DNA from 2 places in the Salinicola sp. genome. Region 2 is predicted to be linked to the other one. Evidence: predicted binding sites of a transcription regulator. Region 2 holds the regulator's gene; the other holds the start of a gene.
What was found. Region 2 encodes PhoB, which activates phosphate uptake and scavenging genes when phosphate is short. Its sites were predicted from a motif close to TGTCATANNNNTGTCANA; they were not measured.

Region 1: a site for PhoB is predicted at 11,411-11,428, ahead of AC3AYF_RS03310 (glycerophosphodiester phosphodiesterase). Genes of this name have one in related genera too.

What each region holds. Positions count from the first base shown of each region.
Region 1 covers NZ_CEXLVS010000020.1:7,395-22,651, reverse strand. Annotated here, with positions in the region: gene AC3AYF_RS03345 (glutamine--tRNA ligase/YqeY domain fusion protein) at 1-1,240, opposite strand, end outside; partial or broken gene AC3AYF_RS03340 (peptidylprolyl isomerase) at 1,424-1,915, shown strand; gene AC3AYF_RS03335 (UDP-2,3-diacylglucosamine diphosphatase) at 1,964-2,686, shown strand; gene AC3AYF_RS03330 (ATP-binding protein) at 2,756-6,658, opposite strand; gene AC3AYF_RS03325 (MiaE family protein) at 6,768-7,430, opposite strand; gene acnB (bifunctional aconitate hydratase 2/2-methylisocitrate dehydratase) at 7,911-10,514, shown strand; gene AC3AYF_RS03315 (outer membrane beta-barrel protein) at 10,739-11,335, shown strand; gene AC3AYF_RS03310 (glycerophosphodiester phosphodiesterase) at 11,507-13,321, shown strand; gene ppsA (phosphoenolpyruvate synthase) at 13,428-15,257, opposite strand, start outside.
Region 2 covers NZ_CEXLVS010000008.1:13,948-29,204, reverse strand. Annotated here, with positions in the region: gene AC3AYF_RS01730 (D-apionate lactonase family protein) at 1-295, opposite strand, end outside; gene AC3AYF_RS01725 (D-apionate lactonase family protein) at 292-1,032, opposite strand; gene AC3AYF_RS01720 (Gfo/Idh/MocA family protein) at 1,266-2,330, shown strand; gene nanR (transcriptional regulator NanR) at 2,437-3,174, shown strand; gene AC3AYF_RS01710 (LysR family transcriptional regulator) at 3,135-4,100, opposite strand; gene trpB (tryptophan synthase subunit beta) at 4,216-5,544, shown strand; gene trpA (tryptophan synthase subunit alpha) at 5,541-6,416, shown strand; gene AC3AYF_RS01695 (pirin family protein) at 6,546-7,259, shown strand; gene AC3AYF_RS01690 (hypothetical protein) at 7,336-7,692, opposite strand; gene AC3AYF_RS01685 (HU family DNA-binding protein) at 7,832-8,107, opposite strand; gene AC3AYF_RS01680 (NAD(P)/FAD-dependent oxidoreductase) at 8,276-9,478, opposite strand; gene AC3AYF_RS01675 (chorismate--pyruvate lyase family protein) at 9,701-10,165, shown strand; gene ubiA (4-hydroxybenzoate octaprenyltransferase) at 10,268-11,179, shown strand; gene phoB (phosphate regulon transcriptional regulator PhoB) at 11,325-12,014, shown strand; gene phoR (phosphate regulon sensor histidine kinase PhoR) at 12,023-13,375, shown strand; gene AC3AYF_RS01655 (methyl-accepting chemotaxis protein) at 13,512-15,182, shown strand.

The DNA of each region.
Region 1 (15,257 bases), on a different contig from region 2:
AGTCTTCACGGTCGATCCAGATCTCGCGGGTCAGCGGCAGCCGGCGCGTGCCCATGTCGTCGCGTGCCGGATGGCCCGGCACCTCGAAGACCTCGTCGTGATCCGCGGGGAGATTGGTCAACACCACCTTGAGCGGGTTCAGCACGCACATCGCTCGCGGCGCGTTGTCCTCGAGATCCGAGCGGATGGCGAAATGGAGCATCGCGATATCGACGACGTTGGCGGCACGACTGACTCCGGTCATGTCGCAGAACTTGCGCAGCGAGGCCGGTGTATACCCGCGGCGGCGAAGCCCGGAGATCGTCGGCATCCGCGGGTCGTCCCAGCCATCCACCACGTTGCGGTCGACCAGCAGCTTGAGCTTGCGCTTGGATGTCACCGTGTGGTTGACGTTCATCCGCGCGAATTCGGTCTGGCGCGGCTTGGCCGGCACCGGCAGGTGTGCCAGGAACCACTCGTAGAGCGGGCGGTGATCCTCGAACTCCAGCGTGCAGAGCGAATGGGTGATGCCTTCGATGGCGTCCGACTGACCGTGGGTGAAATCGTAGGAGGGATAGATCTTCCACTTATCGCCGGTCTGATGGTGATGGGCGTGGCGAATACGGTAGAGAATCGGATCGCGCAGGTTGATGTTCGGCGCGGCCATGTCGATCCTCGCCCGCAGCACCTTGCTGCCCTCTTCGAACTCGCCCAGTCGCATGCGCTCCAGCAGATCCAGGTTTTCCTCGACGCCACGATCGCGATAGGGGCTCGGACGGCCCGGCTCGGTCAGCGTCCCCCGATACTCTCGAATCTCCTCCGGCGAGAGATCGTCGACGTAGGCCTTGCCTTCACGGACCAGATGCTGGGCCCAGGCGTAGAGCTGGACGAAATAGTCGGAGGCGAAGCGCACCGCGCCGCTCCACTCGTAACCGAGCCAGCGGATGTCTTCCTGGATCGCATCGATGTAGGCCTGCTCTTCCTTGGCCGGGTTGGTATCGTCGAAGCGAAGATGGCAGCGCCCACCGAACTGCTCCGCAAGGCCGAAGTTGACCCAGATCGACTTGGCATGGCCGATATGCAGGAATCCGTTCGGCTCCGGCGGAAAGCGGGTCACGATCGTGGTGGCCTGGCCCGATTCGATCTCGTCACGAATCTGGTTGCGCAGGAAATTCGGGGCTCCGTGCGTGGTCTCGGCACCGGGCTGGGCTTCGGAACGATCGTTGGGGCTTTCGGCGCTCGTGTTGCTTTCGACGCTCATGGAATGCAGGCAACCTCTATGATTCGGATGATCGGCCGACGGTGCGGCCCTGATGACAGCAGGTTAACACGCGCGGACAGCGGTTTCTCCCGGCGGCCCAAAGCCGCTATTATAGCGCGACGCCCGCGGCCGGCGCCAAGCCGCCTGCCCTCTCCCGACAGCCAGAATCGTCCAGGATTTCCGATGATCGTTTTGCACACCAATCACGGCCCCATCACGCTCGAACTCGACTTCGAGAAAGCCCCCAAGACTGCCGCCAACTTCGAACAGTACGTTCGCGACGGCCATTACGACGGAACTCTCTTCCACCGCGTGATCGACGGCTTCATGGTCCAGGGCGGCGGCTTCGACACCGACTTCGAGCAGAAGCCGACGCGCGCCACGATCGAGAACGAAGCCGACAACGGCCTGGCCAACCAGAAAGGCACCGTGGCCATGGCGCGCACCCAGGATCCCCACTCCGCCAGCGCCCAGTTCTTCGTCAACGTCTCCGACAACGAATTTCTCAACCACCGCGACAAGAGCCTGCAGGGCTGGGGCTACTGCGTGTTCGGCCGCGTGGTCGACGGCATGGAGGTGGTCGACGAGATCCGCCAGGTCGCCACCGGACGGCGCGGCATGCACAGCGATGTCCCCGTCGAGGACGTCGTCATCGAACGTGCCGAAGTCACGGACTGCCCCCCGCCCCTCACGGGCCGACCACCAACAGGAACGACCCCTCGCATGCAACTGTTGATCGCCGATCTTCACCTTCACCCCTCCCAGCCGGACATCGCCAAGGGGTTCATCGACTATCTGCACGGGCCGGCCCGGGAGGCATCGTCGCTGACCATTCTGGGCGACCTGTTCGAAGCCTGGATTGGAGACGACTATCGGGGCGAGTTCGAGCAGCGGATCATTGCCGAGCTGAAGGCGTGCGCCGACGCCGGCACCCGTCTGGCGTTCATGCACGGCAACCGGGACTTCCTGATCGGCGAGGGGTTCGCCGCCGATAGCGGCTGCGCCCTGCTCGACGACCCCACGGTGGCGGAACTGGGCGGACAGCGAGTCCTGCTGATGCACGGCGACAGCCTGTGTACTCGCGACGAGGCCTACATGGCATTTCGACGCCAGGCTCGCGACCCCGCCTGGCAGGCACAGATCCTGGCGATGCCGGTGGAGGAACGCATCGCACTGGCCAGGAAACTCCGGGAGCAGTCCGGCGAAGCCAATACCAACAAGGCCGAGGACATCATGGATGTCACGCCCGAGGCCGTCATCGAGACGATGCAGACCCATGACGTGAGGGTCATGATCCACGGTCACACGCATCGACCGGCGGTGCACGAACTGAGCGTCGGCGGGGAGCCGGCCGAACGCTACGTGATCGGCGACTGGCGTCCCGGCACCGGCTGGCAGCTGAGGGTGGACGACGACGGCCTGACACTCGAGTCGTTCGCCATCTGATCGCACCGGCGCGCGGTTTCGCGCCGGGCGGATTACCGGGATGGCTTTCTCGCCGTTTTCGTACAGCGCCTAGAGCTGGTAATCGGGCGAACGGGGGGACGAGGCGCTGACATTGTCCAGTAGCGTCCGCCAGCGAGTCAGAACCGGCGCATCGGAAAGCGCCACCTCCCCCAGCCGGTAACGCAGTGCGCGCTGCTTGTCCCGGTCGCCGGCGTCAACCAGGGAGAGCCACATCTCGAGACTCTTCAATTCCATGTGGGGGCTGCCGGACTCGACGGCCCAGCTTCTCGACTCCTCGATGAGAGCCGCCACGCTCTCCATGTCGTCACCCATGCGATGCCTGGCTCGGGCCATCTGCAACGCGATCTCCGGCATCATCAACGAGCGTCGCGTGCGCGCATGCTTCAGACAGGGTTCGAGATAGGCCACGGCGCGCGCCACATCGTTGAGCGCCAGGCAGGCATCGCCGTACCACAGGAAGGGCCGCTGCCAGGGCTCCCGGCCCGTCAACTCGCTCAGCCGGGCGACGCTGGACTCGATGCTCTGCAGACCCTGCGACTCCCCTGCCAGCGACCGACTCCAGCCGAGCACGCAGTCGGCCTCCCAATGCCACCGCTGGAGGTCCGCGGTCCGCGTCATCTCGTGCGCGCGACGGCCACGCTCCGTCGCCAGATGAACATGTCCCAGCTGGCGGTAGAGGGAAGCGGCAAATATCAGCGCCATGGCCAACGACCCCGGATGCCGCACGGATTCCGCCAACCGGATGGCCGCTTCCATTTGCTGCTCTGCGCGTCGATAGTCGCCCCGCAGACACAGCGTCCAGCTCTGGTAGCAGGCCGCGGCCACCTGCGGGTGGTCGGAGTACGGCAACCACTCCAGAACCATCGGCCAGCTCAGTGGATCGATCTGGTCGAGGTGCTCGAAGGCAAGCGAGATTCGACCACTCCAGTACTCGCCATGGGCGCGGGCGTAGAGCGCCAGGCGCTGGTAGCGCGGGTCATCAATGCGCTGCGCCAGCTCGCGCAGCTGCCGGGCCAACGACTCCGCCTCGCGATTGGCGTGGCGCTGGCTCGCGCCGACCCATAGCCCCCAGGTCACCAGAAACGCCTGATCGTCAGCTTCGTCGTCATCCAGAACCGAGCCCTGCCACAGGCTCTGGGCCCGGAGAAAGCTCTCTTGCGCCGCCGGCGAGCCATGTCCCTCCAGCGCATAGCAAGCTTGCCCCTTCACCGTCAGCAGGCTGACTTCACGCTCGGCACCGCAGCCGGATATCATGTTCAGGCAGGCGAGACCGGACTCCGCCATTTTCAGCGCCGTGCGGTTGGCGCTGACCTTCAGGCCACTCCTCGCCGCCATTTCGAAATAACGTGCGGCCCGGGCCGGATCGCCACTTCGGCGCAGATGCTCGGCGAAATCTCCCGGGTGGCGGCTGATCCAGGCGGGATAGCTGGATTCGATCAGTGCCACGACTTGCTGGTGCAGCACGATCCGCACATCCTGCGGGCAGGACAGGTAGGCCGCCTCCTGCAGCAGCGGATGACTGAACTGGAAGTCGTAGGGCGGCATGTCGCAGGGTTCGATGATCTCGAGCCGTCGCATCTGCTCCAGCGCCACCTTGAAGAGATCGTCGCTGATCGCCAGACCCGCACGCAGCATGCCGGCCTCGAACTGGCGCCCCAGCGTCGCCGCCAGGTGCGCGACCTGGCGATATCCCTGCAGTTGATCGATGCGGCTGGCCAGCAACCCCAGCAGTCCGCTCGGCAGACTGTCGGCGTCCAGTCGCCGGCCCTCGCGGCGGTCGATCTCGAGCCGACGGCAGATCTCCTGCAGATAGAGAGGGACCCCCTCGCACCGCTCGATCAACTGCTCGCGCAATCGCGGGTTCAGCTTGAGGCGGTGCCGGCGGGCCAGGTAGTCCAGCATGTTCGAGGACCGCTCCGCGTCGAGACGTCCCAGCACCACCTGCTGATCCCAGTTCAACCTGACCGAGGGAACCTCTCGATTCTGATGGGAGGCAACCAGCAGCAAGGCGGTATGAATCGGCAGCCGGGCCTGCAGGTTCTGGAGGACTTTCAGCGACGGCTCGTCCAGCCACTGGAGATCGTCGATGATGATCACCAGCGGACGACGGGAACGGGTCGTCTCGAGAATCAACGCCTGGGTGAGCTGAGTGACCAACTCCACCGCCTCGTCGGCGTCCTCCCTCGCCAACGGTGCCCGCCCGAGCACATCGATCAGCAACTGCCGTCGCTCGATGCCGACCCGCTCCAATGCGGGGATCCGGTCGACCACCCCTCTGATCGCATCATCATCCGGTTCCGCCTCGAGATACCACCCCAGCAGCGCCTGGATCAGACCGTAGGACGCCTGACTCGACAACCGGGTCGTGGGACGCCAGAAAACCGCAGCCTCTTCGTGCTGCAGATATTCCCGGAAATGGATCATCAGGGCAGACTTCCCGATCCCCGTGTCGCCCAGCACCAGCAGACTTTGCCGCAGCCCCAGGGCAACCCGGGCCAGTGCATCGCGCAACTGGCGAAGTTCCGCCTCGCGTCCGGTCAGGCTGGGCGGCAGCGTCTCGCGACCGGAGGACTCCACGCCCAGCACCAGCCCCCGTCGCTGGACGCGGCCATCGCTGCTGATCAGGCGCGGCGTCAGACGAGACTGCAGATCGAACGCCGGTGGCAGATGCTGGCTGGCGTTGAGCGAGATGACCAGCTCGCTGCTCTTGGCCGCCACCATCATGGCCAACGCCACCTGGGTCACGTCGCCGAACGGATCGATCGAGTGCCGCTCGGGGAGCCAGATCACGCGGCCGCTATCGAGGCCGGCCGTCAGCGTGAACCGCGGCGGCGCCTCATCCCCCTGCCACAGGCTATCGAGCTCGGGAGCCAGTCCTTGTCGGCAGTGCTCGAACAGCGCCACCAATTCGGCCAGTTGGTGGGTCGGGCCATGGGTGCCGAAACAGGCGAGACCCACCCCGCTTCCCACCGCCGCCTGCCAGAAACCGCCAAGATGGCGACACTGGGTCTCCAGCCATCGAAACAGCTGGTCCTGAGCCTTCAGACAGGCCAGCGCCCGGCCGAGATCGTTCCCGGCATCCACCGGCCGGAGCGCGATCGCCATCACCGTGACCTGGCGGTAGTCGATGTCCTCCGTCGAGTACCCCGGCGCCTCTCGCTGCCCCGGGGAAGTGTCGCCGCCGGAGACGTTCGACCAATCGATCCGGGGGCGCCCCTGCTCCGGCACCTCCGACCAGAACCTCGCCAACTGCAGAAAGCCCGGCTCGGGCTGCTGGCCGGAGAGTGCAAGGTGCTGCAGGAAGGCGTTGAACTGTTCCCGGGCGGCGGCGAATTGCCCGTGCTCGGCGAGCTGCCTTACCAGGCGCTCGTGGAAGGGACCAAAATCCGGAATGCGGTGAATCAGGGTTCGAAGCAGCGCCTCGGGCAGCGCCGAAGACGCCTCCAGAACCCGCTCCGCATATTCGGTCAAGCGCTGTCGCCACTCGCCCCGAGTGCGCACCAGCCACTGCTGGAAGGCGACGCACTGGCCAAGATGCAGTTCGGCCAGCAGGTCGCCGCGATAGTAGTCGAGCAGCCGGTCGAGCACATCGATGGAGGGAGGCTCGCGCAGCAAGCCATCCACCTCGCGGAGATCCCAGTGAACATTGGGCGGCAAATCGAAGGAGATGGTCTGACGGGTGACGGTCAACGACGCCTCGGCAAGATCGCCGAGGCTATGACGGAGACAGTGAAGGGCGTGGCGAAGGTTCGTGCGCCCCGACTTGACGCCCTGGTCCGGCCACAGCATCTCGGCCAGCGCGGCACGACTGGCCGGCGCATCCTGCATCAGGAGATAGACCAGCAGCGCCTTCACCTTGTCGTAGCTGAAGTGCGTCAGGGAGTCGTCGCCTTGCTGATACCCGAAATGTCCGAAGAGCGCGATTGTTGTTGTAGCTCGACCTGAATTCATCGTTTTCCGTTATCCGATAGAGGAGGCAGCCGCGCGGAGATCATCGGCAGCCCGTTGCCACGCCCTTCCGGCTGGCTTGGACCGGTACGATCGGCGAGGCGGCGACGATTCATGGCGAGATCGCTGTCGGCACGCCGCTGTGAAAGCGGAACATGGCGTCTTCACCTTCGATCAAGGCTCTCTCGTGAGTGGCAAAGCGCGCCACGCGTTCGGCCACCACGGCCTCGCCCCCATAGCGTTCGGCGAGCCCGAGATAATCCTCGAAGTGGCGTCCTTCGGAACGCACGAGGGAGCGATAGAACTTGGCAAGCGACTCGTCGAGATGAGGAATGAGTCGGGCGAAACGCTCGCAGGAGCGTGCCTCGATGAACGCGCCCACGATCAGAATATCGATCAACCGATTCGGCTCTTCCCGCGCCACGTGTTCCCGCAGCCCTTCCGCATAGCGTGACGCCTGGATGTGGGAGTAGTCGACGCCCCGCTCCTGCATCAAGCCCACCACCTGCTCGAAATGCAGCAGCTCCTCGCGAGCCAACTGAGACATCTTGGTCAGTAGCTCGGGGCGATCGACATAGCGGAACATCAGGCTCATCGCCGTCGAAGCGGCCTTCTTTTCACATTGCGCGTGATCGATCAACAATAGCGCCGGATTCTCCAGCGCGGCCTCGATCCAGCGCTGGGGCGTGGCACAGGGGAGAAACTCGAGCAGTTCGGCCGGCAGCAGGCGGTCGGCGTCGACATCGATGTCGTCGGTCATTCGTTCAGTAGTCATTGACGTTCTTCGGGCGCTCGGCAATGGCCGAATACGTTGGTGGTGAAAGACGCCGAATGAGAGCCGGGCGTGTCGTATCCCGTGAAGATCGTCCCTGAGACAGTCGACACGGCCATCAAGGCCAGACCCAAGCCACTCAACGGTCTCCATCGCTTGGTACGTTGAATCAGAGTGGATTCGGCGTCGCGTGGACTCATGGTAGCGCCTGGCCGACGAGACTTCGATAGCCATCTCCATGACCATGGTGACATTGACAGCCGATCGGAGCCGCCAGGGCGCGGAATCGAGGGCTCCTTAACATTGTCGACAGTTTCACGTAGACTTCGCAGCGCCCATCGCAGCCGATTTCGTGCCAGCCATTCCAATGGCTGCCAGACGATCCTGGGTCGCCGAACGACGAGCGGTTCCGTGCCTGCCACGTCATGGCACCTATGTCCGTCTCGCTCATGCGGGCTCCAACTCTAGATGAGGGTCTCCACCGTGCTTGAAGCTTACCGCCAACATGTCGAGGAGCGCGCCCAGGAAGGCGTGCCACCGAAGCCGTTGAACGCCGAGATGGCCGCGCAACTGGTCGAGCTGCTGAAGCAGCCCCCGGCCGGTGAAGAGGCGTTTCTCCTCGAACTGATCACCGACCGCGTGCCCCCGGGCGTCGACGAGGCCGCCTACGTCAAGGCCGGTTTCCTGACCGCCCTGGTCAAGGGCGAGGCCAGCTCGCCGTTGATCGACAAGATTCATGCGGTGAAGCTGCTGGGCACCATGCAGGGCGGTTACAACATCGCCACGCTGGTCGAGCTGCTCGATGACCCCGAGCTGGCCCAGGAGGCCGGCGAACAGCTCAAGCACACCCTGCTGATGTTCGATGCCTTTCACGACGTGGCCCAACGCGCGAAAAATGGCAACGCCACCGCCCAGAGCGTGCTCGAATCCTGGGCCGGTGCCGAATGGTTCCTGGCCAAGCCGGCCCTGCCCGAGAAGATCAGCATCGCCGTATTCAAGGTGCCGGGCGAAACCAACACCGATGACCTGTCGCCGGCGCCGGACGCCTGGTCGCGCCCCGACATTCCGCTCCACGCCAACGCCATGCTCAAGAACCCGCGCGACGGCATCGAGCCGGAAGTGCCGGGCAACAAGGGCCCGCTGGCGCAGATCGACGCGGTCAAGGCCAAGGGCTTCCCGGTCGCCTACGTCGGCGACGTGGTGGGCACCGGCTCCTCGCGCAAGTCGGCGACCAACTCGGTACTGTGGTTCTTCGGCGACGACATTCCGTACGTACCCAACAAGCGCGCCGGCGGTTTCTGTTTCGGCGGCAAGATCGCCCCCATCTTCTTCAACACCATGGAAGACGCCGGCGCCCTGCCGATCGAGATGGATGTCGACAAGCTCGAGATGGGCGACGTCATCGATGTCTACCCGTACGAAGGCAAGGTGACCCGCCACGACAGCGATGAAGTCGTCTCCACCTTCGCGCTCAAGACCCAGGTCATCCTCGACGAAGTCCGCGCCGGCGGCCGTATCCCGCTGATCATCGGCCGCGGTCTGACCGAGAAGGCGCGCAACGAGCTTGGTCTGCCGGGTTCGGATATCTTCCGCAGGCCGGAGCAGCCGGTCGATACCGGCCGCGGCTTCACCCTGGCCCAGAAGATGGTCGGCAAGGCCTGCGGCATGGACGGCGTTCGCCCGGGCATGTACTGCGAGCCGAAGATGACCACCGTCGGCTCCCAGGACACCACCGGCCCGATGACTCGCGACGAGCTCAAGGACCTGGCGTGTCTCGGCTTCCAGGCCGACCTGGTGATGCAGTCGTTCTGCCACACCGCCGCCTACCCCAAGCCGGTCGATGTCGAGACCCATCACACCCTGCCCGACTTCATCATGAACCGTGGCGGCGTGTCGCTGCGTCCGGGCGACGGCATCATCCACTCCTGGCTCAACCGCATGCTGCTGCCGGATACCGTCGGCACCGGCGGTGACTCGCACACCCGCTTCCCGATGGGCATCTCGTTCCCGGCGGGCTCCGGACTGGTCGCCTTCGCCGCCGCCACCGGCGTGATGCCGCTGGATATGCCGGAATCGGTCCTGGTGCGCTTCAAGGGCGAGCGCCAGCCCGGCATCACCCTGCGCGACCTGGTCCACGCGATCCCCTACTACGCGATTCAGCAGGGCCATCTGACGGTCGCCAAGTCCGGCAAGAAGAACAGCTTCTCCGGCCGCATCCTGGAGATCGAAGGCCTCGAGGATCTCACCGCCGAGCAGGCGTTCGAACTCTCCGACGCCTCCGCCGAGCGTAGCGCAGCCGGCTGCACCATCACGCTGGGCGAAGAGCGCGTCAGCGAGTACCTCAACTCCAACGTGACACTGCTGAAGTGGATGATCAGCAATGGCTATGGCGATCGTCGCACGCTGGAACGACGCATCGATGCCATGCAGGCCTGGCTGGACGACCCGAGCCTGATGCGCGCCGACGCCGACGCCGACTATGCGGCGGTGATCGAAATCGACCTGGCCGAGATCGACCAGCCAGTGCTCTGCGCACCCAACGACCCGGACGATGCCCGCCTGCTCTCCGACGTCGCCGGCCAGAAGATCGATGAAGTCTTCATCGGCTCCTGCATGACCAACATCGGCCACTTCCGCGCCGCCGGCAAATTGCTCGAGAAACAGCCGGCGGGAAGCCTGAAAACGCGCCTGTGGCTTGCACCGCCGACCAAGATGGACCAACATCAGCTGACCGAGGAGGGCTATTACGGCATTTACGGCAAGGCTGGCGCTCGCATGGAGATGCCCGGCTGTTCACTGTGCATGGGCAACCAGGCACGTGTGGCGCCGAAATCGACCGTGGTTTCCACCTCCACACGCAACTTCCCCAACCGTCTGGGCGACGGCGCCGACGTCTACCTGGCATCGGCAGAGCTCGCGGCCATTGCGGCCGTCGAGGGCCGCCTGCCAACGGTCGAGGAGTACAAGGCTACCATGGGTGAGTTCAATGCCATGGCGGGTGAGATCTACCGCTACATGATCTTCCATGAGATAGAGGATTTCCAGAAAGCGGCCGCTACGGTCATCCCGGTCGCCCAGGAAGCCTGACAAGTCTCTTCCGATGCTCGCGCTTCATGAAGAGGTCACCGAAACGCCCTGCGAACGCAGGGCGTTTTTTTATGTCTTGCCTTCATTAGGGGCTAATCATAAAGTCTGGGCGACTCATCAAACGCTGTTCGCCAGCGTCCAGGATCAGCGTAACCACGCTCAATCGATACTGCACGGACCCAAGGACACGACGCCTGTCCGCACTCATTCAAGGGAGATTCACGATGAAGAAGACTACCTGGTTCGCCATTCCGATGGCGCTTTCCCCGCTTCTGTTGATGACGCCGACGGCCCAGGCCGCCAATGCCGACGGGCTCTATCTCGGGATCGGCGGCGGCTACGGCGAGGTGGCGAGCAGCGACAGCGACATCGGCAAGTTCGCCGGCGCCGATGGCAGCAACTATCGCGTCGACGACGACGACAGCGTCTACAAGGCGTTCGTCGGCTACGAATACAACCCCTACTTCGCTACCGAGGCCTTCTACGCCGATCTGGGCAAGCCCAACCTGATCCGCGGCGGCAACGTGGTCGACCTCAAGAGCAAGGCCTACGGCTTGAGCCTGGTCGGCAAACTGCCGGTCGGCGCCGGTTTCGAGCTGTTCGCCAAGGCGGGAATGGCGCGCTGGGAAACGGATGCCAGGGGCAACCTGGGCGCGGCGTCCAACGACCTCGACGACAACGACGGGATCGACCCGGTCTACGGCGCTGGCGTCCAGTTCCGCTACCAGCACCTGCTGCTGCGCACCGAATACGAACGCTATGATTTCGACAACGACTTTCAGGTCGACACCTACACCGCCTCCGTGGGCTGGCAGTTCTAGACCAGCGCTTGACGATGCCGCGTCCAGGCCGCCTTCGAGCGGCCTTTTCCGTTCCGGATCAGACGAACTTGCAAAGATGACCGTTTGACGACAACACTGAATGGCGCGCCTTGTCGCGCCCATTCGCCACCGATCACACTTGGCCCGGGAAGGGACACCGCCGACCAATCCATGCTAGCACCCAGCTCATTGATTCAAGACATCGCCCGGCAGATCCGCGCCCACCTGCGCTCGCTGATCGCCTTCCACCTGTTCTTCACATTGCTCGCCTCGGCCGTCTGGGTGCCACTGTCGGCCAACACGCTGGCCGGCCTGCTGCACCGCATCGGACGCCCCGTACTCAGCAACGGACAGATTCTGGACGTCGCCTTCTCGCTGTGGGGGCTGCTCTGGCTGCTGGTAGCGATCGGGCTCAGCTTCCTGGTGATCTTCCTTCAACAGGCGGGAATGATGCTCGTCGTCTCGAGCCAGGCCGGGAACCGATACCGGGTGGCCATGGGGTCGCTATGGCACGTGCTGCGCCGTTTACCGGCCTTGATGACACTCACCCTGCTCCAGGTCGGCAGCCACCTTCTCCTGGCCGCCCCGTTCGCCATCGGTCTCGCCCACCTCTACGGCGCCATGCTCGGCGATATCGAGCCCTACATCCTGATCCACCTGAAGCCTCCCGCGCTGTGGGAATTTCTCGCCGTGGCCACGCCGATCACCCTGGTTCTGGTACTGCTCAGCGCCGCACTCTACTTTCGCTGGTTCCTGGCGCTGCCGGCGATGATGCTCGACGGCCTCGAGCCGGTTGCCGCATTGCGACGCAGCCGCGAACTGACACAGGGACGCCGCCTGCGGATGGCCCTTGCCGTCGTCGGCATGGCGCTGCTGGTGGCGGCCATCCCGGTCGTCTTCACGCTGACCTTCAACACGCTGGGCGGGACGCTGCTCGGGTACCTGCCGGAGCGCAACAGCGTCCTGATCCCGGCGATGCTTGCCTACCTGGCACTCTATATCGTCACCACGATCGCGCTCACTTTCCTGGGTATCGCCGCCAACAGCCTGCTGGTGATCACGCTGTACCACCGCGCCATCGGGCGGGCGCCGGTGTTTCGCCCCTCCGCGACACCGCAGCGCTCCGGCATCATTGCCTGGGGGGCGGAGATCCTGCTGCTGGTCTTCGCGCTCGGCCAGGCGGGCTGGATACTGCATGGGTTCGAGATCAACGACCACGTCGCGATCACCGCACATCGCGGGAGCTCGCTGGTGGCGCCCGAGAACACCATGGCCTCGATGAACCAGGCCATCGCCGATGGCGCCGACTACCTGGAACTGGACGTCCGGCTGAGTGGCGACGGTCAGGTCGTCGTCTCCCACGACAACAATCTGAGTCGACTGACCGGGGTCGACCGTAACATCAGCGACATGACGCTCGACGAGATCGAGCAGGTCGATGTGGGCTCCTACTTCGGCGACGCCTTCGTTGGCGAGCGCATTCCCACCTTCCAGCAGATCCTGGACAACGCGCGAGATCGCATCGGGCTCTATGTCGAGCTCAAACCGGCACCGGGAACCGCCGAGGAACTGGCCCAAAAGGTCATTGCCCAGTTGAAAGCCAGCCAGATGACGGACCACGCCGTGATTGCCTCGCTGTCACCCGATGTCATCGAGGTGGTCAAGAGACTGGACGAAGACCTGCGGACGACCCTGTTTCTGCAGTTCGTCCTGCCCGGTGCGCTGAATACCACCGACGCCGACATCATTGGGTTGCGCCACACCCAGGCTACGCCGAGCCTGCTGAGGACCATTCACGATACCGGCCGGGGGGTGGCGGTGTGGACCGTCAACGGGGTCGGCGACATGTCGCGTTATCTCGACATGGGGGTCGACAACATCATCACCGATCGGCCCGATGCTCTCGCCGAGATCCTGCAGGAACGACGGGCAATGTCCGACGGCGAGCTGCTGCTGGTGAAGCTGCGCAACTGGCTGCGGTCGTGACCGCCCCGGCGGTGGAGGCGCGGTTGCCGACGTCTCGCCACCACCTCGAAACCAAAAAGGCCGGCGCGATGACATCGCGCCGGCCCCCAGGGCTGCCTCGCAACGATCAGCCCAGCGTTTCGCCCGCCAGCATGAACCAGGTCTCGAGCACGGCGTCCGGGTTCAACGACACCGAATCGATCCCCTGCTCCATCAGCCACTTGGCCAGTTCCGGATGGTCGGAAGGTCCCTGGCCGCAGATGCCCACGTACTTGCCCTGAGCCTTGCAGGCCTGGATCGCCATCGACAGCAGCTTCTTGACCGCCGGGTCCCGCTCGTCGAACAGATGCGCGATGATCGCGGAATCGCGATCCAGCCCCAGCGTCAACTGGGTCAGGTCGTTGGAACCGATGGAGAATCCATCGAAATACTCCAGGAACTCGTCGGCCAGCAGCGCATTGGAGGGGAGCTCGCACATCATGATCACCTTGAGGCCCTGGTCTTCGGAAGATGAAGAGGCGCCGCGTTTGAGTCCATTGGCCTCGAGCAGGTCGACCACCGCCTTGCCCTCGGCGGGCGTGCGCACGAACGGCACCATGATCTCGACGTTGTTCAGCCCCATCTCGTCGCGGACGCGCTTCAGCGCCCGGCACTCCAGCTCGAAGCAGGCCCGGAAGTCGTCGGAGATGTAGCGCGAGGCGCCGCGGAAGCCGAGCATCGGATTCTCTTCGCCCGGCTCGTAGAGCTTGCCGCCGATCAGGTTCTCGTATTCGTTGGACTTGAAGTCCGACAGCCGCACGATCACCCGCTTGGGATAGAACGCCGCCGCCAGCGTGGAGATGCCCTCGACGAGGCGATCGACGTAGAAGCTGACCGGATCGTCATAGCCGGCGGTGCGCAGATCGATGGTCTGCTGCAGGTCGCTGGAGAGCTTGTCGTAATCCATCAGCGCCCGCGGATGCACCCCGATCATGCGGTTGATGATGAACTCCAGGCGCGCCAGCCCGATGCCGTCGTTGGGCAGCCCCGCAAACGCGAAGGCGCGATCCGGATTGCCCACGTTCATCATGATCTTGAACGGAATCTCCGGCATGGCGTCGACGCTGGTGGTCTGGCAATCGAACTCCAGCTTGCCCTGATAGACGTGGCCGGTGTCGCCCTCGGCGCAGGAGCCCGTCACCTCGACGTCGTCCTGGAGCAGCTCGGTGGCATCGCCACAGCCGACCACGGCAGGGATCCCCAGTTCACGGGCGATGATCGCCGCGTGGCAGGTACGTCCGCCGCGATTGGTGACGATGGCGGACGCGCGCTTCATGATCGGCTCCCAGTCGGGGTCGGTCATGTCGGTCACCAGCACGTCGCCGGACTGTACCTTGTGCATCTCTTCCGGCGATGCCACCAGCTTGACCTTGCCCTGGCCGATCCGCTGGCCGATGGCACGACCGTCGACCAGCACGCGGCTCTTGCTCTTGAGCGTGAACCGCTCCAGGGTGCCGCCCTCCTGGTTCGACACCACCGTCTCCGGCCGGGCCTGGACGATATAGAGCTTGCCGTCGTCGCCGTCGCGGGCCCACTCGATGTCCATCGGGCGGCCGTAGTGCTTCTCGATGGTCACCGCCTGGCGTGCCAGCTCCATGACATCGTCGTCGCTCAGACAGAAGCGCTGGCGATCGGCATGGCCGACATCGACCGTCTTGACCGAGCGGCCGGCGGCCGCGTCGTCGGTGTAGACCATCTTGATCCGCTTGGAGCCCAGCGTGCGTCGCAACACGGCCGGTCTGCCGGCAGCCAGCGTCGGCTTGTGAACATAGAACTCGTCGGGATTGACCGCGCCCTGCACCACCGTCTCGCCCAGGCCCCAGGCGCCGGTGACGAACACCGCATCGCGATAGCCGGACTCGGTGTCCAGCGTGAACATCACGCCGGCTGCCGCCGTCTCGGAGCGCACCATCTTCTG
Region 2 (15,257 bases):
GCCGCCGTGCCAGCATCGAGAGCGAACCTGTCGGATCGTGATCATCGCAGATTACGTAGAGCCATACCGGAATGTCACGCTCGGCCGCGCTGTCCATCAAGCCGGGCAGATTCTCGAGCGCCCGGGAGCTGCGCAGATCGAGCAGCGCATCCAGATGCCGTGGCATGACGGCATCGAGCTGCCGTGCCAGCCGGCCGAGACCATTGATGCGATCCAGCCATAGACCGCAGCCGACGGACGGCAGTGGCGTCGAGGCCGGGCCGCCGAGCCGGAGCGTGTGGACGTCGGTTCTCATCCGGGCGTTCTCCCGCTGTCGACCGCAGAGACGACCACCCGCTGCACGACCCGGTCCCCCGCCCCGAGCACATAGGGCGTCGGCCAGGCCAGCGGCCGGTTGTAGATCTTGAATGAGGCATCCGACCAGTTGCGCTGATCTTCCATTTCGAACACATCGCCCTCGAAATCGATCTTCACCGTGACATCGAGCGTTGGTGAAAGCTGTAGTTGCCGAATATCGAACAGCGGCTGCGAGGGGCTGATCAGGCGGGGCAGCCGCGTGGTCTCCCGCTGACCATCCGTATGCAGCACCTGAATTTCACCGCCGACGACACCCGCCAGCGGCAGCAGCATGCTCACGCCGCTGCGCGCCGTGGTGAAATCGATGAGGACTTCGAGGGCAAGGTCCACCGTGACCCGATGCTCGGTCGCCTCGATCCGCAACTGTCCACGCAGCAACGACTCACCGGCGGCATCAGGACCGTCGGTCGATAGATGAAAATCCTGTGCCAGGCTGGCATGGCGATGCGCCACTTCGATCCGTTCGTCATCGACGATCGGCGTATGGGTGCCCCACTGCGGGTCACGCAGCACCGCAGCGATCCCCCTCACGATTTCGATATCGCCGATACGGAGCCAACGCAGGGCGCCCGACTGCCAGGCGAACGACAACGCTCCCAACTGGATATGGCACGGCGCCGGCTCCGGCGTCGCCGTGCCGTATTGCCGAATCAAGCCCGGGCCGTCCGTCCCCATGTGCTCTCCTTCTCTCGTCGATGCCGTCAATAAGTCCGCTGAAGCGCCCCCGGGACACCCCTTTCTGGCACGGGTCTCGAACCGATGATGGCGGTTCTGACGCTGGGCGCCATTCGACCTTTGGTATGATGACATGACCTCCATGCATCGGTTTAATGCCGTTACGCCATCCGTTCCGGGCGAGCCGGGCCCGGGACGGACCATGAACAACAGCGGATGCGGGAGGGATTCAGATGACCCAACAGCGAACTGTGCGGGGCGCGCTGATCGGTTGCGGTTTCTTCGCCGAAAACCAGATGCGAGCGTGGCGGGATCTCCATGAGATGGGAAAAGGCGTCGAGATTGTCGCCTTGTGCGATCGCGATCCGCAACGACTGGCGTACTTTCGGGATCTATTCGGCATCGAAGCCGCCTATACCGAGGCGGAAACCCTGTTCGCCGCGTTCGCCGGGAAGCTGGATTTCGTGGATATCGCCACCACCACGCCCTCCCATGCGACGCTGGTCCCGCTGGCGGCCCGCCATGGCGTCGATATCATCTGCCAGAAGCCCTTCGCCGGCTCGCTGGAGAACGCCAGCCGATTGATCGCGCAGTGCTCGGCGAGCGGGGTGAGCCTCGGCATCCACGAGAACTTCCGCTGGCAACATGCGGTTCGCCAGACGATCGAGACGCTGCGCAGCGGGCGAATCGGCCGCCCCTTCTTCGGCCGCATCAGTTATCGCAGCGGTTTCGATGTCTACGCGGCCCAGCCCTATCTGGCCCGGGCGGAACGCTTCATCCTCGAGGACCTGGGCATTCATGTGCTGGATATCGCCCGCGCCCTGTTCGGCGAGGTAGCGCGGTTGAGTTGCGAGACCACGCGGATCAACGCCGCGATCGCGGGTGAAGACGTCGCCACCCTGATGTTGCAACACGACGACGGCATCACCTCCGTCGTCGATTGCAGCTATGCCACCCGGCTCGCCGACGATCCGTTCCCGCAGAGTCTGATCGAGGTCGACGGCATCCACGGCTCGCTGCGCCTGCGCCAGGATTTCGTCCTCGAGATCCACGATACCGGGGGCCACTGCGAGGTGCAGACGGTCCGGCCCGAGCCGCCTGCCTGGAGTGAATCACCATGGGTACCGATCCAGGCCAGCGTGCTCGCCTTTCAGGCCGACTGGCTCGAAGCGTATTGGCAAAACCGCCCGATCGAGACCCGTGGCGAGGACAACTACAACACCCTGGCGCTGGTCGAGGCGGCCTACGAGGCGGCGGCAACGCACCAGAGCGTGATTCCCGAACGCTGGAACCGCTAGGGCGAGTTCGGGCAGGCGACTGTTCTGTCGATCGCCGAAGCGATTATCCTACGTCCTGACATGGGTTCGATCGACGGCCACTCCGTACTCGAGAACAGGAAGATTCATGAATGACATCGCTGCAGGTCCGATTCGCCGACGCAAGCTATCGGACGAAGTGCTGGAACGCTTGCTGGCGCTGATCCGTGCACAGAAACTGCAACCCGGCGATCAACTGCCGCCGGAACGGGAACTGATGGCGCTCTACGGCGTGGGCCGGCCGGCAATCCGCGAAGCCATGCAGCAACTCGCCTCGATGGGCAGGATCACCATCAACCACGGCGAGCGGGCGCGGGTCAGCGAAGTCACCGTTCACTCGATGATCTCCCAGTTCGACACCACCGCCCGCTTTCTGCTCGACGACGATGCCGAGAACATCGACCACCTCAAGCAGGCACGACTGTTCTTCGAGGCCGGCATGGTACGGATGGCCGCGACCCGTGCGACGCCCGACGCTATCGACAAACTGCGCGGATTGATCGACGACATGCAGCGGAGCCAACGCGGCGATGCCTTCATCGAGTGCGACATGGCGTTTCACAGCGCCATCGCCGACATGACCGGCAACCCGATCTTCTCGGCGACGGCTCGCGCCATGCTCCACTGGCTGAAGGACTACCATCTCGGCATCGTCAGTTTCCGCGGTGCCGAAGACGTCTCCCTTCGCGAGCACCATCAGATCGTCGACTGCCTGGCCGACAACGATCCCGACGCCGCGGAGCAGGCGATGCGCGACCACCTGACTCGTACCAGCGAGCTCTATCGTCAGCGCGCCGAGTCGCTCGAGGACGGCTCCGACCGCTGATCGTCCTCCGGTGGCTCTCCCCTTGCGCCGCCGCCTTGACCCAGCTCGCGGCGCAACCACTCGGCGAGGCGCTCGCCTCGCCGGGTATCGACGCCGGGCGCCAGCCACAGCCCCAGCGACGCATCGGTCTCGATCGCGGGCCACGGCGCCACCAGCCGCCCCTGCTGCAGCTCGGCGGCCACCAGCAGCTGCGGCGCGATGGCGACCCCCAGCCCCGCCAGCGCGGCCTCCAGCAGATAGTAGAGATGTTCGAAGCTGCGGCCCTTGGCGCGCGCCCCGGCCAGCGTCGCGTCATCGATGCCCATGGCCACTGCCCATTCGGACCAGGCTTGGGGCCGCGACGCCGTGTCCAGCAGCGTGAGCCGTTCGAGCATGGCATGGGCCGAGCTTTTCGCTGCCGCCGTCCAGATCTCCGGCGTCGCGACCGCGACGATGCGCTCCGGCATCAGTTCGAACACCGGCATGTCATCAAACCAGGGCGGCGCGGCGAAGCGCAGCGTGGCATCGACATCCTCGCGACGCGGGTCGAGTTCGTTTTCGCTGGAAACCACCCGCAGGCGCAGCTCGGGCAGCTCGGCGTTGAGCCGGTCGAGCCGTGGAATCAGCCAGCGCGCCAGCAGGCTGCCGGGGCAGGCCAGCGTGAACGGCGCCTCGTCGAGATGGCGCGTCAGCGCCGCGCAGCCTTCGCTCAAGCGTGAGAAAGCCTCACCGACGGCGGGATATAGCATACGACCGTGATTCGTCGGCACGAGCCCGCGTCCGGCCTTCTCGAACAGTTCGACGCCAAAATGGTGCCCCAACGTCCGTAGCTGCCGGCTGACCGCACCATGGGTGACGTGGAGCTCCTCGGCGGCCGCGCTGACGCTGCCCAGGCGGGCCGTGGCTTCGAACGCGCGCAACGCGTTGAGAGACGGTAGCGTGGCCATTTCATCTCCGAAAACTGGTGAGTTTTACTCACAGGATGAAGAGAGTTTATCGATTTTCCCCCACTCGTCACCAGCCTAATCTGTGGTCCTCGAATCGATCGACCGGATCTGACTGATGAACTCGACACTGAAGACGCTTCCCGACCACAACGGCTTTTTTGTACCCGCCGTCCCTGGCGGTCACCCTTCGGGCCGTCGCTGCCGCGACGTCAAAAATTTCTCCCGGAAATTTCTTGGTGGCAGCCCGGGGGATGGCCACGGCACTCAATTGAACCGGGGCTACGGCGGACGCTATGTCGCCGAGACGCTGATGCCGCTGATCGGCGAGATCGAAGCCGCCTACGACGACGCCCGCGCCGACCCCGCCTTTCAGGCCCGGCTGCACGAACTCCAGCGCGACTATGTGGGACGCGCCACGCCGCTCTACTTCGCCGAACGCCTGACCGAACACTTCGGCGGCGCGCAGATCTATCTGAAGCGCGAGGATCTCAATCACACCGGCGCGCACAAGATCAACAACGCCCTGGGCCAGGCACTGCTGGCGCAACGCATGGGGCGCCAGCGGCTGATTGCCGAAACCGGCGCCGGCATGCACGGCGTCGCGGTGGCCACGGTGGCCGCGCGGCTCGGCCTCGGCTGCGTGGTCTACATGGGCGCGACCGACATCGAACGTCAGCAACCCAATGTCCAGCGCATGCGCCTGCTCGGCGCCGAGATCGTGCCCGTCCACAGCGGCACGGCGACACTCAAGGACGCCATGAACGAGGCGCTGCGGGACTGGGTCGCCAATGTCGACGACACCTTCTACATCATCGGCACCGTGGCCGGACCGGCGCCCTACCCGCGCATGGTGCGGGATTTCCAGGCGGTGATCGGCGTCGAGACACGCGAGCAACTGTTGGCGACACAGGGCCGTCTGCCGGACACGCTGGTCGCCTGCGTCGGCGGCGGTTCCAACGCCATGGGACTGTTCCACGCCTTTCTCGACGATGCGGCGGTGACCCTGGTCGGGGTCGAGGCGGCCGGGGAAGGGCTGGAGAGCGGTCGTCACGCCGCCAGTCTCAATGGCGGCGCGCCCGGCATCCTGCACGGCAATCGCACCTATCTACTCCAGGACGGCGACGGCCAGATTCGCGACGCGCACTCGATCTCCGCCGGGCTCGACTATCCCGGCGTCGGCCCCGAGCATGCCTATCTTCACGACAGCGGCCGGGCAAGCTACGTCGCGGTCACCGATGACGAGGCGCTCGCAGCCGTCGGACTCTGCTGCCGGCTGGAGGGTATCCTGCCGGCGCTGGAATCGGCGCATGCGCTCTATCATGCGGGACAATTGGCGGCGGCGCAGGGGCCGGACCAGGTCATCGTGGTCTGCCTGAGCGGTCGCGGCGACAAGGACATGGACACCATCACCCGCCATCTGATGCCCGAGGAGGCCCAAGCATGAGCGCGCCATCGTTGACGACCGAGATGTCGAAGACCGACACCCTGAACCCTGCCTTTCCGAACGCCGATTCGCGCCTGGCACGTCGTTTCGCGGCGCTGAAAGCCGCCGATCGCGCCGCGCTGGTGACCTACGTGATGGCCGGCGACCCCGATCCCTCAGCCAGCCGCGACCTGCTCGCCCGGTTGCCGGCAGCGGGGGCCGACATCATCGAACTGGGCATGCCGTTCAGCGACCCGATGGCCGACGGCGTGGCCATTCAGCGCGCCGGCCAGCGCGCCCTGGCGAATGGCCAGACATTGGCGCTCACCCTGGAGATGGTGCGCGATTTTCGGCAACGCGATGACGACACCCCGATCGTGCTGATGGGCTATCTCAATCCGCTCCAGCGCTTCGGCGAGGATCGCTTTCTGCAAGCGGCGGCAGAGGCCGGCGTCGATGGCCTGATCCTGGTCGACCTGCCGCCGGAGCACGGCGCCGCCCTGACGGCCCGGGCACGCGACCTGGGCCTGGCGCGGATTCCGCTGGTGGCGCCGACCACGCCGCCCGGACGATTGCCGGCACTGCTCGCCCAGGGCGACGGCTTCGTCTATCGCATCGCCTTCAATGGCGTGACCGGCAGCCGCCGACTCGATATTGCGGCAGAGCTGGATAGCGCACTCGACGCCCTCAAGCGGCAGTCTCCGCTACCCGTCGCCGTGGGCTTCGGGGTGCGCGACGGCGACACGGCCGCCGCTATCGCCAGGATCGCCGACGCCGTGGTCGTCGGTAGCGCCCTGGTGGAGCGGCTCGCGGCGGCAGGGGTGGATGCGGCACTGGAACTGACGCGGGAACTGGCCGAGTCGATTCAGGGTGCGCGGAGAGGCAAGTCCTGAGCGCGCCCTACCGTTCGATTTTAAGCACGCATATGCGCATAAAAACGCGCTTTTGTTCGATTATCTAGGCGATAAACTGTCTCCATTGCGCCAAGCTGAAGCTCGGCGCCCAAAACCAGGAGACAGGCCATGTTGACGATTCGACGCGGTAATGAACGCGGTTATGCCGATCACGGCTGGCTCAAGAGCTATCACTCGTTTTCGTTCGCCGGCTATCACGACCCGAAGCACGTCCACTTCAGCGTGCTGCGGGTCATCAACGAGGACCGCGTGGCGCCCGGGCAGGGCTTCGGCCAGCACGGTCATCAGGACATGGAGATCTTCTCCTACGTACTGAGCGGCGAACTGGGGCATCGGGACACCCTGGGCAACGGCTCCTCGATCGGCCCGGGGCGGGTGCAGATCATGACCACCGGCAGCGGCGTCGAGCACAGCGAGTTCAATCATTCCGCCAGCGAGCCGGTCCACTTCCTGCAGATCTGGCTGTTCCCGCGGGCGCGGGGCCTGACCCCGAACTATGCCGAAAAGGATTTCACCGAGGCGGACAAGCGCGGCCGACTCTGTCTGATCCTGTCGCCCGATGGCCGCGACGGCTCACTGACACTGCAACAGGACGCGTTGATCTACGCTTCGTTGCTGGATGGTGACGAGCGTGCGGAACTGGCGCTGAAGGCGGGGCGCGAGAGCTATGTCCACGTAGTGAAGGGCGGTGTAGAGGCCAACGGCCAGCGCCTCGAGGGCGGCGACGCGCTGCTGCTCGTGGATGAACCGGCGGTCGTGCTGGAAAAGGGAGAGGACGCCGAGGTTCTGGTCTTCGACCTGCCAGCCCTATCGCAGCAGTGACACGGGTGTGAGGCGATACCGGCGACAGGGACGTTGCCGGCTTCGTGGCTCGTGGCTCGTGGCTCGTGGCTCGTGGCTAGAGATACTTCAGCAGGCTCTGCAATCGCTCCAGATCGCGGGAGTCGCCCACCAGACGTAACCGACCGTCGAACAGCCCTTCGCGAAACGCACGCTGCGAAGGCTTGCTCAAAAAGCGCGTGGCGCTGTCGGCATCACGAAAACGCAGTTCCAGCATCAGGTCCACCGGCAGACCGGTGTCACTGTGGACCGCTTGCGGGGTCATCCGATAATGGCGGGCAATCGACAGGTCTTCCGTGGCAACGCCCCAATCGAATCGCTGGAATTTCTCCAGACTCTCGCGAAACGCCGCCTTGCGCGACCGTGCGCGCTTGAGCATCACGCCCAGCCACCAGAGCATCAACTTGAGCTTCATGCCACCTCGCACGACCGATCATCAGGGTAGGAATGCATCGTGTAGAAGAATGCCGACCCGCCAGCATCGGGACGGATCGGCTATCGTTGCGCTCATTGGCGGATGAGCGACTCGGGAATTCGAGACCCGAACTTGCGACTTACTTACTGACGGCGTCCTTGAGAGCCTTGCCGGGCTTGAAGGCCACGGTCTTGCTGGCCGGGATGTTCAACGGCTTGCCAGTCTGCGGGTTCTTACCCGTCCGTGCGGCGCGCTCGCGAACCGTAAATGAACCGAAACCGATCAAAGTGACATCGTTGCCTTTGGAAACCGTACCGGTGATTTCGTCGAGAATGACGTTCAACACCTGACTGGCCTTGTCCTTCGAAAGATCCGCACGCTCGGCAATCGCCGCAGCGAGTTCTGGCTTACGCATAGAGCCCTCCTAGTTTGGCTATGGCGTCACCTGACACACCTTGCATCTTAAACGAGTTGTTGTTCTCGATGAGGGGAATCCCCTCCGAACGCATAATAAGCCGCCCGGGGCGCGGTTTGTCCAGCATCAGGTGACGATTCATGGCTTATACAACCGTAGCCACCGGGGCTAGCCTAGCAACGGGGGGGCAGCTCGCGCCAGTTCGACTTTACGACGAACGCAGCGCCCGGTCAGCGCGAAGCCCAGCAACCGTCCTGACTCGTCCTCGGCCAAGGCGCTGAAATCGCTGGCCTCTCCTTCGATCCGCCAACGGTGGGGGGGGTCGCGCGGCGGTAGTGCGACAACCGGCAGCAACGGCGTCTTGACCACCACCGGCCAGGCGCCGTAACTCACCTCGGTGGGTATGCCGGCGAGCGTTGCCGCCAGCGCTTTGACAGCGGCCTGCAGCGGCTGGACGTACATGGCACTCAAGCCGCCGACCGGGGCGTCGAGCCCATCGACACAGGCCACGTCACCCAGCGCGAAGACGTTCGGCGCGCTGGTCGCGAGCCGCCGGTCGGTCAGGATACCGGCCGGCGAGACCGCCAGCCCCGCCACTTCGGCGAGTGCCGTGCGTGGGCGCAGCCCCGTCGCGACCAGCACCATGTCCGCTGCCAGCGCTTCACCGTCGTCCAGGACCAGCGTCACGCCTTCGCCATCGTCGTGAAGCGCCGAGACCTGACGTTCGAAATAGCCGCGGATGCCGGCTTCGGCGAAGGCCTCGCCCAGCGCCCGCCCCAACGGTGGCGGCAGCAGGCGGGGCAGCGGCGTCGCCTCGGGCGCGATCAGGGCGCCCCGGTGGCCCCCCGCATGCAGGTCATTGGCGCACTCGCAGCCCACCCGGCCGGCGCCGATGATGGCGATGCGGGCCTGGCGGCCGGGGTGACGATCCAGCACGCCGCGCAAGCGACGGTAGCCATCGAGATCGTTGATCTGAAATACCCGGTCGCGCAGCGAGGACGCCACCTCGAACGGCTGCCATGGCGCGGCACCCGTCGCCAGCACCAGTTGGCCGTAGGGCAGGAGCTCGGCACCGATCCTCAGCCGACGACGGGCGGTGTCGATGGCATCCACGGTGGTATGGGTGCGAACCCGCGCCCGCAGCGTCGCGGCCAGGCCCACCGCATCGCGCATGACCAGCGATTGCGCCGTCTGGCGCTTGGCGAAGGCACTGGAGAGCAGCGGCTTGGTATACTCGTCGCCGCTGTCGGCACTGATCAGGGTGATCGGTCGCTCGCCATCGCGGCTCCGAATGGCTCGGGCCAGGCCCACGCCGGCCATTCCGGTGCCGACGATCGTCAGGGGCGCGGTGGAGTGATCGGATTGGCTCATTGAGGGCTCGTTCGGTCGGTCGTCTCGAGGCCTCATGTTACACTACGCCGCCTTCGACCCGCGCCGTCCCGGTGGTTCATGGCTTTTTCCACGGCGCTTCCCCGGTGCGTCTTGATGGAGTCGTTTCGCGTGCCCTCAGCCTGTCACTGCCATGCCCTTCCGCCCGCCGCACGATCCTGGCGATGGATTCGCTGGGCCCCCGCAGCCACGCGGCGCCCCCGCATGACCGCCGCCTGGTGGCAGTGGGTGGCTTCCACCGACTCGCTCACCGCGCGGCTGATCGCGGCCTCAGAGCGCCCCTTTCGGGTCAGGCTGGTACACCAGGGCATCGAACGACCGCGCCGCGACGAAGCCCAGGCCCTGGGCCTGCCTCCCACCGCCGTGGCCTGGATACGCGAGGTCACGCTGATGAGCGGCGAGCGGCCGTGGGTGGCGGCGCGTTCGATCGCCCCGCTGGATCGTATCGGCTGTCGTCGTCTGCGCACGCTGGGAGAGCGTTCGCTGGGCAGCTGGCTCTTCGCCCAGCCCGATCTCGAGCGCGATCCGATCGAGATCGCGCCGCTCTCGCCCGGTGGCGAGGGCGTCTGGCTGCGTCGTTCGCGCTTTCGCCACGGAGGATTCCAGCTGCTGGTGCAGGAGTGCTTCCTGCATGAAATGGCGGAGGATCTGGGCCTTGCGTCCCCCTGAACGACGATCCACGACCTGAACCACGGTTCCCACCTCGAAGCGAGGCCGCAGTTGCAGTAAAGTCGTTGCCGATTCAGAGGCCTTGCCGTTTCGGAGATTCGTATGCCCAGCGCCGGTTCCCCTTCCACTCCCAGCGGCAATCCAGCCCCCCGCGGCCTCGCCCGCCTGCCCGATTTTCTGCGCCTGACGCGCCTCGACAAGCCGATCGGCACCTGGCTTTTGATGTGGCCGACGCTGTGGGCGCTGTGGCTGGCGGCCGACGGGCTGCCGGATCGCGCCACGCTGATCATCTTCGTGATCGGTGTCTACCTGATGCGCGCCGCCGGCTGCGTCGTCAACGACTACGCCGACCGTCATCTGGACGGCCACGTCAAGCGGACCCGGGAGCGCCCGCTGGCGACCGGACGGATCAGCGAGCAGGAGGCCAGGATCCTGTTCGCGGGTCTGGTGGTGCTGGCATTCGTGCTGGTCTGCTTCACCAACCTGGCCACCGTGCTGCTCTCCTTCGTCGGCGTCGCGCTGGCGGCGATCTATCCGTTCATGAAGCGCTATACCCATCTGCCGCAGGTGGTGCTGGGCATGGCGTTCTCGTGGAGCATCCCGATGGCGTTCATGGCGGTGAGCCGCGAGGTACCGCTGGAAGCGTGGCTGCTGCTGCTCGCCAACGTTGCCTGGACCGTGGCCTACGATACCCAGTACGCGATGGTCGACCGCGACGACGACATCAAGATCGGGATCAAGTCCACCGCGCGGCTGTTCGGCCAGTGGGACAAGCGGATCATCGGCCTGCTGCAGGTGCTGACCCTGGCCCTGCTGACCTGGATCGGCATGCGGACCCAACTGGGCGGATTCTTCTGGCTGGGCCTGGCCGCGATGGCGGCCACCTTCGTCTATCAGCAGTGGCTGATCCGGGAACGCGAGCGCGACGCCTGCTTTCGCGCCTTTCTCATCAACTTCTGGTCCGGGCTGCTGCTGTTCGCGGGGCTGATGCTTGCCCTGTGGCCACCGACCTGAATGATGCGATTGGCACGACTGTCATATCGATGTCATATTTTCACGATGTAATCGTCACCGTTCTGTCACGGCCGGAAGCTACGCCCGATGGTGTCATCGACGCCACGCAACCAGGCTAACCGGCGGCTCACTCGAGGCATTGCGCATGAGCTCCAAGACCGTACTCATCGTTGACGACGAGTCATCCATCCGCGAAATGATCGCCGTCGCCCTGGAAATGGCCGATTATCGCGTACTGGAAGCCGACAACGCCCAGACCGGCCACGCCATGGCGCTGGACCAGAAACCCGACCTGATTCTGCTCGACTGGATGATGCCCGGCACCAGCGGCATCGAACTCGCGCGCCGCCTGAAGCGCGAGGAGGCCACCGCCGAGATGCCGATCATCCTGCTCACCGCCAAGGGTGAAGAGGACAACAAGGTCCAGGGGCTGGAAGCCGGCGCCGACGATTACATCACCAAGCCGTTTTCACCGCGCGAGCTGGTGGCGCGTCTCAAGGCGGTGTTGCGCCGGGCCACGCCGCCGGGTATCGAGGAGGCGGTCGAGGTCGAGGGGCTGCGGCTCGATCCCTCCAGCCACCGCGTCACCTCCAACGGCGGCGCCCTGGAGATCGGCCCGACCGAGTATCGCCTGCTGCAGTTCTTCATGACCCACCAGGAACGTGCCTACACCCGTAGCCAGTTGCTGGATCAGGTCTGGGGCGGCAACGTGTACGTGGAAGAGCGTACCGTCGACGTCCACATTCGGCGCCTGCGCAAATCCCTGGGCGAAGCGCACCAGCATCTGGTCCAGACCGTGCGCGGCACCGGCTACCGCTTTTCGATCAGGGAGTAAGTCAGGACGTGCGCTACTGGATCAACGAACTGTGGCGCCTCGGCTACATGCTGTTCGGGCTTGGCGCGATGGGGCTGTTGCTCGGCGAACTGGGCGGCGACCTGCTCGCCGGAATGGGCTGGGGGCTGGCGGCCGGCCTGGGGCTCTATGTCTTCCTGCATCTGCGCCACGTGCGCATGCTCTATGTCTGGCTGCTGAAGAACCCCCGCGAGGCGCCGCCACCCGGTACCGGCGTCTGGGGCGATCTGTTCGACCGCCTGTATCACTATCAGAAAGCGCAGACCCAGCTGCAGCAGCGACTGCGCGACATCCTGCGGCGGATCCAGGACTCCTGCGAGGCGATGCGCGACAGCGTGGTGATGCTGGATCCCCAGGGCGATCTCGAGTGGTGGAACAGCGCGGCCTGCGACATGCTCGGCCTGCAGCCCGATCACGACCGCGGGCAGCCGATCACCAACTTCCTGCGCGACCCTCGTTTCATCGCCTACTTCGAGACGGGCGACTATCGCGAACCGCTGCTGATTCCCTCCCCGGTCCAGGCCAACCGCACCCTGCAGTTCAATCTCACCCTGTTCGGCGACAACGAACGCCTGCTGATGGCGCGGGACGTGACCCGACTGCACCAACTGGAGATGATGCGCCGCGACTTCGTCGCCAACGTCTCCCATGAACTGCGCACGCCGCTGACGGTGCTGGCCGGCTATCTCGAAACCTATTCGGATCATGCCGACCAGTTGCCCCAACGCTGGCAGCGCGGGTTCGGCCAGATGCAGGCCCAGACCACGCGCATGCAGAACCTGGTCGAGGATCTGCTGCTGCTGTCGCGGCTCGAGATCGACAGCCCCGACGACGACCGCGACACCCTGGACGTGACCGCCCTGCTCCACGATATCGCCGCCGATGCCCGCGAGTTGAGCGCGCAACGCCACCAGTTGTCGATAGAAGCCGAAGAGTCGCGGCATCTGCTGGCGAACACCAAGGAGATACGCAGTGCCGTCTCCAACCTGGTCTTCAACGCCGTTCGCTACACGCCGGAAGGCAGTACCATCACCTTGCGCTGGAAGCCCTGGCACGACGGCGCCGCCATCGAAGTGGAAGACAACGGCGACGGTTTCGACCCCATCCATATCCCGCGGCTGACCGAGCGCTTCTATCGCGTCGACAAGGGTCGCAGTGCCGCCACCGGCGGTACGGGACTGGGCCTGGCCATCGTCAAGCATGTGCTGCTGCGTCACGACGCCAGCCTGGAAATCGTCAGTCGTCCGGGGCTCGGCGCGCGCTTCCGCTGCGTGTTCCCGGCGGCGCGCGTGGCGCCCGCACTGCCGACCTCCCCCTCCTCCGATACGTCGACATCAGCCTGACCAATCCCCTCCTTTTTCGGCGCTCTCCTTCGATACCCGCTCAATCTTCGGCGTCCCCGGCCGATAACGAGGTCGGTTCATAGCCACTAGTTGTTTATATGAATTGCTTCTCGCGAAGAAAAGGACGCCCCTGAAGATGACGATGCGACGAAAACTCTGGATCACGGTTGGCCTGATGTGGCTGGGCATGCTGATCCTGGTGGGCTGGATGGCCCTGGAAAAGCGCGAGACGCTGATGGCCGAGCGCGTCAGCAGTCTCAAGAGCTTCGTGGCCAGCGCCCAGACGCTGGTCGAGCGCTATGTCCAGCGCGCCAACGATGGCGAGTTCTCCGAGGACGCCGCCAAGGGCTTCGCCCGCAGGAACCTGTCGGCGCTGGATCTCGACGGCAGCTATGTCTACGCCTTCGACAGCGATATTCATCTGGTCTATCACCCCAAGCGCGACATCGGCACGGACATGAGCGGTTTCCGCGACGACAACGGCGTCTACTTCTATCGCGAGCTCAAGGCGCTGGCGGACTCCCCCGACGACGGCACGCTGGAGTACACCTCCACCAATGCCGATGGCCAGGACGTATCGCGCCTCAACTACGTGCGCTACGTCCCCGAGTGGGACTGGTACCTCGCCGCCAACGTCTATATCAGCGACATCCAGCACGCATTCTGGGCCGGCGTGTTGAAGATGAGCCTGATCGCCGGTGTCATCGGCATCATCATCACGCTGCTCATGGGCTGGATCATCCGCAACGTGCTGGGCGACCTGGGGGGCGATCCGCGCCAGGCGCGCGATGCGATCCAGGGCATGGCCGAGGGCGATCTCACCACCGCGCTGCAGGTCAAATCCGGCGACCGGCGCAGCCTGCTCGCGGCCATCGAGGGCATGCGGATTCACCTGGCCGAATCGATGGCCAACGTTCGCCACGCCTCGACCACCATCACCGTCGGCGTGGGCCAGATTCACAGCGGCAATCAGGATCTGGCGGCGCGAACCGAGCAGCAGGCGGCGTCCATCGGCGAGACCGCCTCCAGCATGGAGGAACTGACCCAGACCGTGCGCCAGAACGCCGACAACGCCCGCCAGGCGAGCGGCCTGGCCGGCGAGGCACGCAACACCGCCGCAGAGGGCGGCGAGATGATGGATCAGGTCGTCTCGACCATGCAGGGCATCACCGACAGTTCGCGCCGGGTCACCGAGATCGTCGGCGTGATCGACTCGATCGCCTTCCAGACCAATATCCTGGCGCTCAACGCCTCCGTGGAAGCCGCCCGGGCCGGCGAGCAGGGCAGGGGCTTCGCAGTCGTCGCCAATGAAGTCCGCACGCTGGCCAGCCGCAGCGCCGATGCCTCCCGCGAGATCCGCGAGCTGATCGACGCCTCGAATCGCAGGATCGATGCCGGCTCCGAGATCGTCGGCCAGGCCGGCGGGACCATTCGTCGCGCCGTGGACTCGGTCGCCCGCATGACCGATCTGATCGAGGAGATCTCGATCGCGTCCGGCGAACAGTCCAACGGTATCGACCAGGTCAACGAGGCCGTGGTGCAGATGGATCACGTCACCCAGCAGAACGCCTCGCTGGTGCAGCAGGCCTCGGCCGCCGCCGCCACGCTCAATGCGCAGGTGGCGACGCTGGAACGGGCACTGGCCGGGTTCAAGATCGCCGACGTCGAATACGACGAGAGGGTGTCGCGCTATCGTTCGCCATCCCCCTCGACCACGACGCCGGCATTGGCGGCGGCATCATCGCCGGGTGCCGCGACCGCGACACGGTCGACGTCGAGCGATGGCGACGACTGGGAGTCGTTCTAGGAGAGTTTCCGGGGCCATCGCGGCGCATGATGAACCGCACGGCACATCGGGTTATGGTGGCGGCATCCCGCGATA